2 regions of the Rhizobium sp. BK049 genome follow, and region 2 is predicted to be linked to the other one. Evidence: predicted binding sites of a transcription regulator. Region 2 holds the regulator's gene; the other holds the start of a gene.
The links. Region 2 encodes PhoB, which activates phosphate uptake and scavenging genes when phosphate is short. Its sites were predicted from a motif close to TGTCATNNANCTGTCAT; they were not measured.
Positions count from the first base shown of each region.

Region 1: FHT70_RS08220 (UDP-2,3-diacylglucosamine diphosphatase) is a predicted target of PhoB. The motif match lies at 1,513-1,529, and genes of this name have one in related genera.

Region 1 covers NZ_JACHYV010000006.1:55,538-60,805, reverse strand. The annotation lists gene FHT70_RS08225 (MFS transporter) at 1-474, opposite strand, end outside; gene FHT70_RS08220 (UDP-2,3-diacylglucosamine diphosphatase) at 640-1,452, opposite strand; gene FHT70_RS08215 (hypothetical protein) at 1,720-2,052, shown strand; gene FHT70_RS08210 (phosphoglycerate mutase family protein) at 2,233-2,982, shown strand; gene FHT70_RS08205 (FAD-binding oxidoreductase) at 3,031-4,470, opposite strand; gene FHT70_RS08200 (NADP-dependent malic enzyme) at 4,707-5,268, shown strand, end outside.
Region 2 covers NZ_JACHYV010000033.1:51,566-56,833, reverse strand. The annotation lists gene pstB (phosphate ABC transporter ATP-binding protein PstB) at 1-721, shown strand, start outside; gene phoU (phosphate signaling complex protein PhoU) at 766-1,479, shown strand; gene phoB (phosphate regulon transcriptional regulator PhoB) at 1,605-2,288, shown strand; gene FHT70_RS26825 (GcrA family cell cycle regulator) at 2,911-3,444, opposite strand; gene FHT70_RS26820 (aspartate aminotransferase family protein) at 3,869-5,068, shown strand; gene argF (ornithine carbamoyltransferase) at 5,106-5,268, shown strand, end outside.

The sequences.
Region 1 (5,268 bases), on a different contig from region 2:
GCCGAGGAGCGTCGAGACGATGAAAGCGATCGAGCCCCATACGCGCATCGACCCATAATCGAGCCCCCAGCGGCGCACGCCTGAAATGACGATCGATTCGACCACGGGCACATAGGGCGCAAAGGTGGCGCCCTGCAGCGCGAAGACGATTGTCACCGGCCAAAAGCTGGTCGTCCAGTAAAGCGCGATCGCCGTCAGCAGCGACAGGCCACCCGACCAGAGCAGCACGGTGGCGCGCTCCTTCATGCGGTCGGCGATCATGGCGACGACAGGTGCTACCAGGACTCGAACCACCATCGGTATGGCGAGAATAATACCGATTTCACGGTTACTGAAACTATGGGTTTGCAGCCAGACCGGGAAAAATGGCAGCACGACGCCATTGACGAGCAGCGGCGCGCAATAGGACAGCGCGCTGAGCAGCCGGAAGCGCGGCGGCGCTCCCTCACCCGGAGAATGTTGAGCGGGAATCATCGGTGGACCTGAAGGAAACTAGATGTTTTCCTAACACACCACCCCGGGGGGCGACCATTGCGAGAAATAGCCGTCCGGAAACGTTTTAGAAAATAAATTGGGCCTGTTACCTCGCGGTAACGGCTAAATTGCTGGCGAGCCGCCGCGACTGCGACGGCTGTAAAATCACGCTGCCTGCGCGGCGAGTTCCGCCTCTTCGAGACGCTCGACTGCGGTAAGCGCCGGCACTGCGCTAGCAAGCGCTCGCCAGGTGATCAGTTCGAACGTGCCGTCCTCATGCTCTGCAACCGCTGTGCAGCTTTCCACCCAGTCGCCGGTGTTGATGTAGCGGATGCCGTCCATCTCCTGGATGACGGCGTGGTGGATGTGGCCGCAGATCACCCCGTCGGCTCCGCTCTTGCGCGCCTCTTCAGCCACGACGCGTTCGAACTCGCCGATGAAATTGACCGCATGCTTGACTTGCAGCTTCGCCCAGGCGGAAAACGACCAATAGGGCATGCCAAGGCGACGGCGGACGGCGGCGAGCAGGATGTTGATGCGGATTGCCGTATCATAGGCCCAGTCACCGAGATAGGCGAGCAGGCGGGCGTTGCGGACAACGACGTCGAACTCGTCGCCGTGCAGGATCAGGTATTTCTTGCCGTCCGCGCCGTCATGCATCATGCGCTCGACGACCTCGATGCCGCCGAAATGCATGCCCGGGAAGTCGCGCAGGAATTCGTCGTGATTGCCGGGAATGTAGACAACGCGCGTGCCCTTGCGCGCCTTGCGCAGCAGTTTCTGGACGACGTCGTTGCAGACCTGCGGCCAGTACCAGCTGCGCTTCAGGCGCCAGCCGTCGACGATGTCGCCGACGAGCACGATCGTATCGGCTTCGTGGTAGCGCAGGAAATCTAGCAGGAAATCAGCCTTCGCGGCCTTCGAGCCGAGATGCACATCGGAAATGAAGAGCGTGCGGAAATGTCTGGGTTCCATCATGTCTGTCACGAACAGTGCTCGTGCCCCATCTTTCATCTAGCCTTCCAAAACCAGACTCGTGTTTCAGGAAGATGACAAGCTGGGGAAAAGCCCTGCAAACCCGCCGTTCCGTCTGATGGTAAACGCAGATCCCATCGAAGCCCGCAATAGCGATATCGGAAATCCGATTAGCATAATTTCTTGCCGCGAGGTCCTGGATCTTTCCCGCATGCCGAGAATCAAATTAACAGCAGCTGCCGATCAAGGCGTAACCTGGGGATATTGATGATGCGCGCCCGAACCGCGACAATAATGATTTCTATTGCACTGCTTGCCGGCTGTGCACCGACGCAGCAGGACTATGATGCGACAGTCACGCTGCTGCAAGGCAGCGCGAGAGCGAGAAACGAGTTCGTCAAAGTGTGCACAAAGGATTTCGATGCAAATGCGCGGCGCGCCGCGGGGATCGTGACAAACGTCTCCGACAATGACGCTCCGAGGATCGCCTGCCAGCGATATCTGACGGCCGCGATCTCCGGTCGCGCTACGTATCAGGATCTGCTCGACATCAAGGCTCACCGGTTTACGCCAAAACTCATCAAGATCTTCCAGGGCCGCTGATAGCCCGGAAGACGCCCTCTCGCTTCTCGATCTGGAACCGAGTGAACAATATCGACGGCCAAGCGGATTGGGGGCAAGCGGCGACCAGACGCTACGCCCTTTTCGGCCGGCAATATTGCCCTGCCGATCGAGCGCGTTCATGATGACAACGATTCCATGTCCGACAAAGCGGGATGGCCGATGCGTCTCTTTCTCGTTCGCCACGGCGAATCCCTCGGCAACATCAACGAACAGGCCTACCGCCAATTCGGCGATCATAATGTGCCGCTGACTGAATGGGGCTATCGCCAGGCGGCTGAGGCAGGCGCTGTCATCGCTTCGTACCTCAAAGGGCTGCCGAGCCAGGGATTCCAGAAGCTGCATATCTGGTATTCGCCGTTTCTGCGCACGCGCCAGAGCAAGGATGCGCTACTCGAAGCGCTTCCGGAAAACTTCGTCGGCGATGTCAGGGAAGATTATCTTCTGCGCGAGCAGGATTTCGGCCTCTTCACCGAAATCTACGACCTTGCCGAGCAGAAGCAGAAATTCCCCGAGGAGTTCGAAAAATGGGCGAGGCTGCGCAACAATAGCGGCAAGTTCTATGCGCGGCCGCCGGACGGCGAAAGCCGGGCGGACGTGGCGCAGCGGGTGCGTCTCTTCCTTCAGACCGTCATGCGCGAGGCCGAAAACGGCGACCACAACGTCGCGATCGTCGGCCACGGGGTCACCAACCGGGCGGTCGAAATGAATTTCCTGCACCACTCCGTCGACTGGTTCGAGCGCTCCGACAATCCTGGGAATTCCGACGTTACGCTGATCGAGGGAACGCGTTTGCAGGGCTACGACACGATACCGCTGCACCAGGCCGCCGACCGGCAGCCGGGACAGGAGAACAAGCTGCGCGATGCCTATGGCGCTGACGTGACGATGACGCCGAAGCGTGGTGGGTAAACCGCTCCCCACAAGGGACCCTTGTGGGGAGCGGTTTGGGGGGGGTCTTCAAGCAGCTCGCACCGCCGCCATCGGCTTCACATTCTGATTCATCCGGAACAAATTGTTCGGATCGTAGCGCAGTTTGATTTCCGAAAGGCGCGCATAATTAGCCCCGTAGGCCATTTCGACCCGGTCGGTCTCGTCCTCAGGCATGAAGTTGATGTAGGCAGTGCCCACAGCATGCGGCTTGGTTGCCTCGAAAAGTTCGCGCGCCCAGCCGATGCAGTTTCCGTCCATCTCGGTTTCCCGCCAGCGTGCATGGACATTCATGACGAAATGCGAACTGCGCTGCGGAAATGCCGTGGCCTCCGTCGGCACGCGGCCGGCGGCGCCGCCGACATGGCCGATGAATATTTCGCATTCCGGCCCTGGCAGCTTCCGCACGGCATTGATGAGAACCTCGATCGCCGCATCGGAAAGGGAGGCGAAATCCTGGCTCTTCCAATAGTTACGGGCGCCGGGCGTTAGAAGCGGGTCGAATGCCTGCTGCCAGCCGATGAACGGCATCGGGCCGACAATGTCGGCGATCGGCTTTCCGATCCCGCGCAACCTCGCCGCCGCCTTTTCGCCCGCCGCCATGTCCCCGCAATAGCACATAGCAAGCACCAATATCTCCTTGCCATGCCATTCGGCCGGCAGGAACGGCAGCGGCGGCGCCTGGCGCATCACCACCCAGCAGGTCAGCTCGTCGGGTGCTGTTTCCAGCGCCTCGCGATACTCCCTGAGAACGTTTTCCGCATCGGCGAAGGGATGCACGACCAGTCCGGCGAAAACTTCGGGCTGGAGCGGGTTGAGCTGGAATTCGAAGGAGGTCACGACGCCGAAATTGCCGCCGCCGCCGCGCAGCGCCCAGAACAGGTCCGGCCGCTCCGTCTCGCTCGCCTTCACCAGTTCGCCGTTGGCCGTCACCACATCGACCGAAATCAGATTGTCGAGGGTCAGCCCGAATTTCCGCGTGAGCCAGCCGAAACCACCGCCGAGCGTCAGGCCGGCTATGCCGGTCGTGGAATTAATGCCGGTTGGCAGTACCAGTCCGAATGCCAGCGTTTCCTTGTCGACGTCGCCGAGCGTCGCGCCCGGCTCGATCCTGGCGCGGCGCGTCTCGGGATCGACCCGCACCGATTTCATCGGCGACAGATCAATGACGACGCCGCCCTCGCAGACCGCGTTGCCGGCAATGCCGTGCCCGCCGCCGCGCACCGAAACGAGCAGATTGTTGTCGCGTGCAAGGCGCACCGCGCGCACGACATCAGCCGCCCCTGCACAGCGCGCAATCAGACCCGGCCGGCGATCGATCATCGCATTCCAGATCGCCCGCGCCTCACCGTAATTCATGTCTTTGCTGGTCAGGAGACTGCCGCGAAAACCGGCGGCAAACGCATCCATGGCCACGTCATTAACCATCGTCTGACCCCGTTGCAGGGTCGTGAGGTTCAAATTGTCCATGATTTCCTCCATGCGACCGGCGCCCCGCACCGTCGCGGCGGCATTTTGCGCTTGCAGGCGGCATCAAACAAGTTTCCAAAAGGATTAGTACCGGCGATGCCGATACTCGGCCGGCCCGTGGTTCCGTGGGACATGCCCCGCGCGAAAACTTCTCCCATCCCTCATTTCCATACTGTCGCCTGTATCCGATTGATGTATGGAGGGAACTCCAGAAAAAGACGTGCACGGAGGCGGCAATGGATCACCAGGATAAATCCAAGACGGACAAGAACGCACCGGGCGGCGATCTCGACGAACAGGCGCTATTTTTCCACCGCTACCCCCGCCCCGGCAAGCTGGAGATCCAGGCGACCAAGCCGCTCGGCAACCAGCGCGACCTGGCGCTTGCCTATTCGCCGGGCGTTGCCGCTCCCTGCCTTGCCATCCGTGACAACCCTGAAATGGCGGCCGAATATACCTCGCGCGCCAATCTCGTCGCCGTCATTTCCAACGGCACCGCCGTGCTCGGTCTGGGCAATATCGGGCCTCTGGCTTCGAAGCCGGTCATGGAGGGCAAGGCCGTGCTCTTCAAGAAATTCGCCGGCATCGACGTCTTCGACATCGAGATCGACGCGGCGAGCGTCGAACAGATGGTCTCGACCGTTTCCTCGCTGGAGCCGACCTTCGGCGGCATCAACCTTGAAGACATCAAGGCGCCTGAATGTTTCGAGGTCGAGCGGCGCCTGCGCGAGAAGATGAAGATCCCTGTCTTCCACGACGACCAGCACGGCACGGCGATCATTGTCGCCGCCGCTATCC
Region 2 (5,268 bases):
CTACGGCGAGAAGCGCGCGCTTTTCGACGTGAACCTGAACATCCGCGAAAACACCGTAACCGCCCTGATCGGCCCCTCGGGCTGCGGCAAGTCGACCTTCCTGCGAAGCCTGAACCGCATGAACGACACGATCGAGGGGTGCCGCGTTACCGGCAAGATCACGCTCGACAGCGACGATATCTATGATCCGGATATCGACGTCGTCGAACTTCGCGCCCGCGTCGGCATGGTTTTCCAGAAGCCGAACCCGTTCCCGAAGTCGATCTATGAAAACGTCTCCTACGGCCCCCGCATCCACGGTCTCGCCAAGTCGAAGGCCGATCTCGACCAGATCGTCGAGAGCAGCCTGCAGCGCGCCGGGCTCTGGAACGAGGTCAAGGACCGCGTGCACGAATCCGGCACGGGCCTCTCCGGCGGTCAGCAGCAGCGCCTGTGCATTGCCCGCGCCGTTGCCGTCAGCCCGGAAGTCATCCTGATGGACGAGCCCTGCTCGGCCCTTGACCCGATCGCCACCGCCAAGGTCGAAGAACTGATCCACGAGCTCCGCGAAAACTACACGATCGTCATCGTCACCCACTCCATGCAGCAGGCCGCGCGCGTCTCGCAGCGCACCGCCATGTTCCACCTCGGCAATCTTGTCGAGGAGAACGACACCGACAAGATGTTCACCAATCCGGACGATCCCCGTACCCAGGACTACATCATGGGTCGCTTCGGCTGATCACGGCCATCCGAAGCCTTCCCCTTATTCGAGGACAAAGCCCCATGGCATCGACACATATTTATTCTGCCTATGATGATGATCTGAAGTTCCTTTCCAGGCGGATTTCCGAAATGGGCGGCCTGGCCGAACAGATGGTCGCCGAATCCGTCCGGGCGCTAGTCAACGGCGATACCGCGCTGGCGCAGAAGGTCATCTCCGACGACGTGATCCTCGATCATACCGAGCGCGAAATCGGCGACAAGGCGATCGTCACCATCGCCCGCCGTCAGCCGATGGCGGCGGACCTGCGCGAAATCATGGGTTCGATCCGCATCGCCGCCGATCTCGAACGCGTCGGCGACCTCGGCAAGAACACCGCCAAGCGCGTCATCGCCGTGCAGAGCACCGGCGTGCCCCGCAAGCTCGCCCGCGGCCTCGAGCATCTCTCCGAGCTGGCGCTTGTCCAGCTCAAGGAAGTGCTCGACGTCTATACGACACGCGCTGCCGACAAGGCGACCGCCATCCGCGAACGCGACAACGAGATCGACGCCATGTACACCTCGCTGTTCCGCGAGCTCTTGACCTACATGATGGAAGATCCGCGCAACATCACGAGCTGCACGCATCTGCTCTTCTGCGCCAAGAACATCGAGCGCATCGGCGACCATGCCACCAACATCGCCGAGACGATCTACTACATGGCAACAGGCGCCCAGCCGGAAGGCGATCGCCCGAAGGATGACAGCGCCAACACCGTCGGCGCCGCGACGGAATAATCCTTCCAAGATTGCGTGCGCGCCCGTTCGGGGCGCGCAAAGAGGTCGCAGCCAATTTCTGAATTTGCGCAGGACGCCTGCTTATACCCCCAGTTTAAGGCTTGTGCGCGAGGAGACGGACACGCATGATCCCGAGAGTCGCAGTTGTTGAAGACGAGGAAGCGCTCAGCGTGCTCCTTCGCTATAATCTCGAAGCCGAAGGCTTCGAGGTCGATACCATCCTGCGCGGCGACGAGGCCGAAATTAGGCTTCAGGAGCGCACGCCCGACCTGCTCATCCTCGACTGGATGCTGCCCGGCGTCTCCGGCATCGAACTCTGCCGGCGCCTGCGCATGCGGCCGGAAACCGAGCGACTGCCGATCATCATGCTCACGGCGCGCGGCGAGGAGAGCGAGCGTGTGCGCGGACTGTCCACCGGCGCCGACGATTATGTCGTCAAGCCCTTCTCGACCCCCGAACTCGTCGCCCGCGTCAAGGCGATGCTGCGCCGTGCCCGCCCCGAGGTGCTGTCCTCGGTGCTGAAATGCGGCGATATCGAGCTCGACCGCGAAACCCATCGCGTCCACCGCAAGAGCCGCGAAGTCCGCCTCGGCCCGACCGAATTCCGCCTGCTGGAATTCCTGATGTCGTCGCCGGGCCGGGTCTTTTCCCGCTCGCAGCTGCTCGACGGCGTCTGGGGCCACGACATCTATGTCGACGAACGAACCGTCGACGTCCATGTCGGCCGCCTGCGCAAGGCGCTGAACTTCTCCAACATGCAGGACGTCATCCGCACCGTCCGCGGCGCGGGTTATTCGATGGAAGCCTGAGGCTGAGGGAGTGTGTGGGGTGGGCGTTCCCGCCAAACGCACGGCAGTACGGCTTGTGAGGCCCCCCTTGCCGTCGTCGATCGCAGCCGCTTCGTCGCCAGCGTCATTGCGCCGGCGAGGCTTATGCGTCTCGGCTCCACCTTTCCATCGCGCCTGCAGAGCCGACTTGTCCCAGCATCACCTCGCCTCCGTCATCCCAGGGCTTGACCTGGCTTGACCCTGGGATCCATGCGGCCGGCGCTGCGGGAACAGGGATGCATCCAACAGCAGGGAAATTATGGAAGCCGAGTGCTTGGTTGTGGATCCCAGGGTCAAGCCGGGTCAAGCCCTGGGATGACGGAGCGCGTGGTTGGCGCTCTCGCCAAACGCGCCGGTGGTGCAACCTGTAGCACCCGTTTTTGCCGCCGATCCATCGCCGCTGCAGAGCCGTCGCGCCATCGCCGCTGCAGAACCAGCTTCATCGCACTGGCGTGGCTTATCTGTCCAGGCACCACTTCTCCTCCAAGCCCCGGGATGACGGAGTGTGGGGTTGGCTTGGTTGCTAAACGCAAAGGTCACTTCCCCGCTCGAATAAAAAAACGGGCCGCTCGGCCCGTTTTTTATGTCCGGCGATGTCGCCTTCTCAGCTGACCCGTGCCGCGGCCCGGCGCCTTTCGTTGATCGGCTGATAGGCAAGCTTCTGATGATAGCTGCAATAGGGCGAATTGTCGGGGGACTCGCAGCCGCAGAAATGGAAATCTTCCTTGAGCGGGTCGCCGACCGGCCATTTGCAGGTGCGTTCGGTGAGCTCCGTCAGGCCGAGGCGGCGAGAAATCGGCACGACCACATTGCCGGCCGGCACATATTCCATTTCCTCGACGGCATCGACCTCGATCTCTTCCTTCAGCATCGTTGCGCCCTGTTGACGGGTCACGGTGCGGGTGGTGATCCGGGAGGCGTAATTCGGCGCGCGGGGCGCGGATGTCTGGCGCTTCGGCGTGCGCGCCGCGGTGGCCGTGCCGCCGGCCTTGGCGCGGCCGGGAAGGCTGAGCCTGTGCACCTTGCCGATAACGGCGTTTCGGCTGACGCCGCCAAGCTGCGCAGCAATCTGGCTGGCGCTCAGTCCTTCGGCCCAAAGCTTCTTGAGTTTCTCGACCCGCTCGTCTGTCCAGTTCATGCCCTGTCTCCACCTTTTGCGTTGGTGATGGCAGAATCCCTCACCGTTGTCCCGGAAGCCTCCGAAACAAGAAACGCTTGATCAATTTTGGTGACTAGTTCCGCCGCATGCAGTCTAGTAATTGAACTTTAACCTAGTGTGAGGCTGACTCCGTGACAAGAGTCGCGGGAATCCGGATGAATCGAATTTCAAGTTTTCCCCAACTTGCTGCCTCTGCGTGGCATTTCTGCAATAATGCCTGTTGAAGGCCGAAAGTGCCGCTGCACAAGCCTGCTGCATAGGCTAAGGCGCCAGTTTTGTTGACATTGCAGCGCGAAAAGGAAATAGTACCGCTCGCCGCCGAAAGGCGGCATTTTTGATTTTTTGGACCTGGTTTTGTTAGCCGGAGTCCGTGCAAGACAACATTGAACGGGAGACCCGCGCCATGGCTGAAGCCGCGCCGCTTTATGACACCTATTCTCGCGCCCCGCTGCGGTTCGAGCGAGGCGAGGGCGTATGGCTGATCACCGAGAGCGGCGAGCGTTATCTCGATTTCGGCGCCGGTGTCGCCGTCACCTCCGTCGGCCATGGCAACCCGCATGTGGTTGCGGCGCTGAAGGAGCAGGCCGACAAGGTCTGGCACCTCTCCAACATCTATGAGATCCCCGGCCAGGAGCGCCTCGCCAAGCGCCTGACGGACGCTACCTTCGCCGATAAGGTGTTCTTCACCAATTCGGGGGCCGAGGCGCTCGAATGCGCCATCAAGACCGCGCGCCGCTACCAGTTTTCCAAGGGCCATCCCGAGCGGTACCATATCATCACCTTCGAGGGCGCCTTCCATGGGCGCACGCTCGCGACGATTGCCGCCGGCGGTCAGGAGAAATATCTCGAAGGTTTCGGCCCCAAGGCTCCGGGTTTCGATCAGGTGCCGTTCGGCGACATCGAGGCCGTCCGCGCCGCCATTACCGATGCGACGGCCGCAATCCTGATCGAGCCGGTGCAAGGCGAGGGCGGCGTGCGTCCCGCCACCGGCGAATTCATGAAGGCGCTTCGCCGGATCTGCGACGAAAACGGCCTGCTGCTGATCCTCGACGAGGTCCAGACCGGCGTCGGCCGCACCGGCAAGCTCTTCGCCCATGAATGGTCCGGCATCACGCCCGATATCATGGCCGTTGCCAAGGGCATCGGCGGCGGTTTCCCGCTCGGCGCCTGCCTTGCCACGGCCGAGGCTGCCTCCGGCATGAAGGCCGGCACGCATGGTTCGACCTATGGCGGCAATCCGCTGGCCATGGCGGTTGGCAGTGCCGTGCTCGACGTCATCCTCGCCGATGGCTTCCTTGAGCATGTGCGCGACGTCGCGCTCGTCTTCCGCCAGGGGCTGGCCTCGCTCAAGGATCGGTATCCCGATGTGATCGAGGATATCCGAGGCGAGGGGCTTCTGCTCGGCGTCAAGGCTGCGGTTCCCTCGGCCGAATTGCTGCAGGCGATCCGTGCCGCGCATCTGCTCGGCGTGCCGGCCGGCGACAACGTCATCCGCCTTCTTCCGCCGCTGGTGGTCACTGCCGAAGAAGCCCGCGAGGGGCTCGTGCGCCTCGAGCGCGCCGCCGAGAGCATCCGCGCCGCCAAGATCAAGAAGACGGCTTGAAGGGATCGCCGCCTTCGGGCGCACGACAGGTAAGAACATGGCTCCTAAACATTTCCTTGATCTTTCGGCCGTCACCTCGGCCGACCTCAGAACTATCATGAACGACGCGCTCGCCCGCAAGCAGGCCTTCAAATCCGGTAAGGGCGACAAGCCGCTCGCCGGCAAGATGCTGGCGATGATCTTCGAAAAGCCGTCGACGC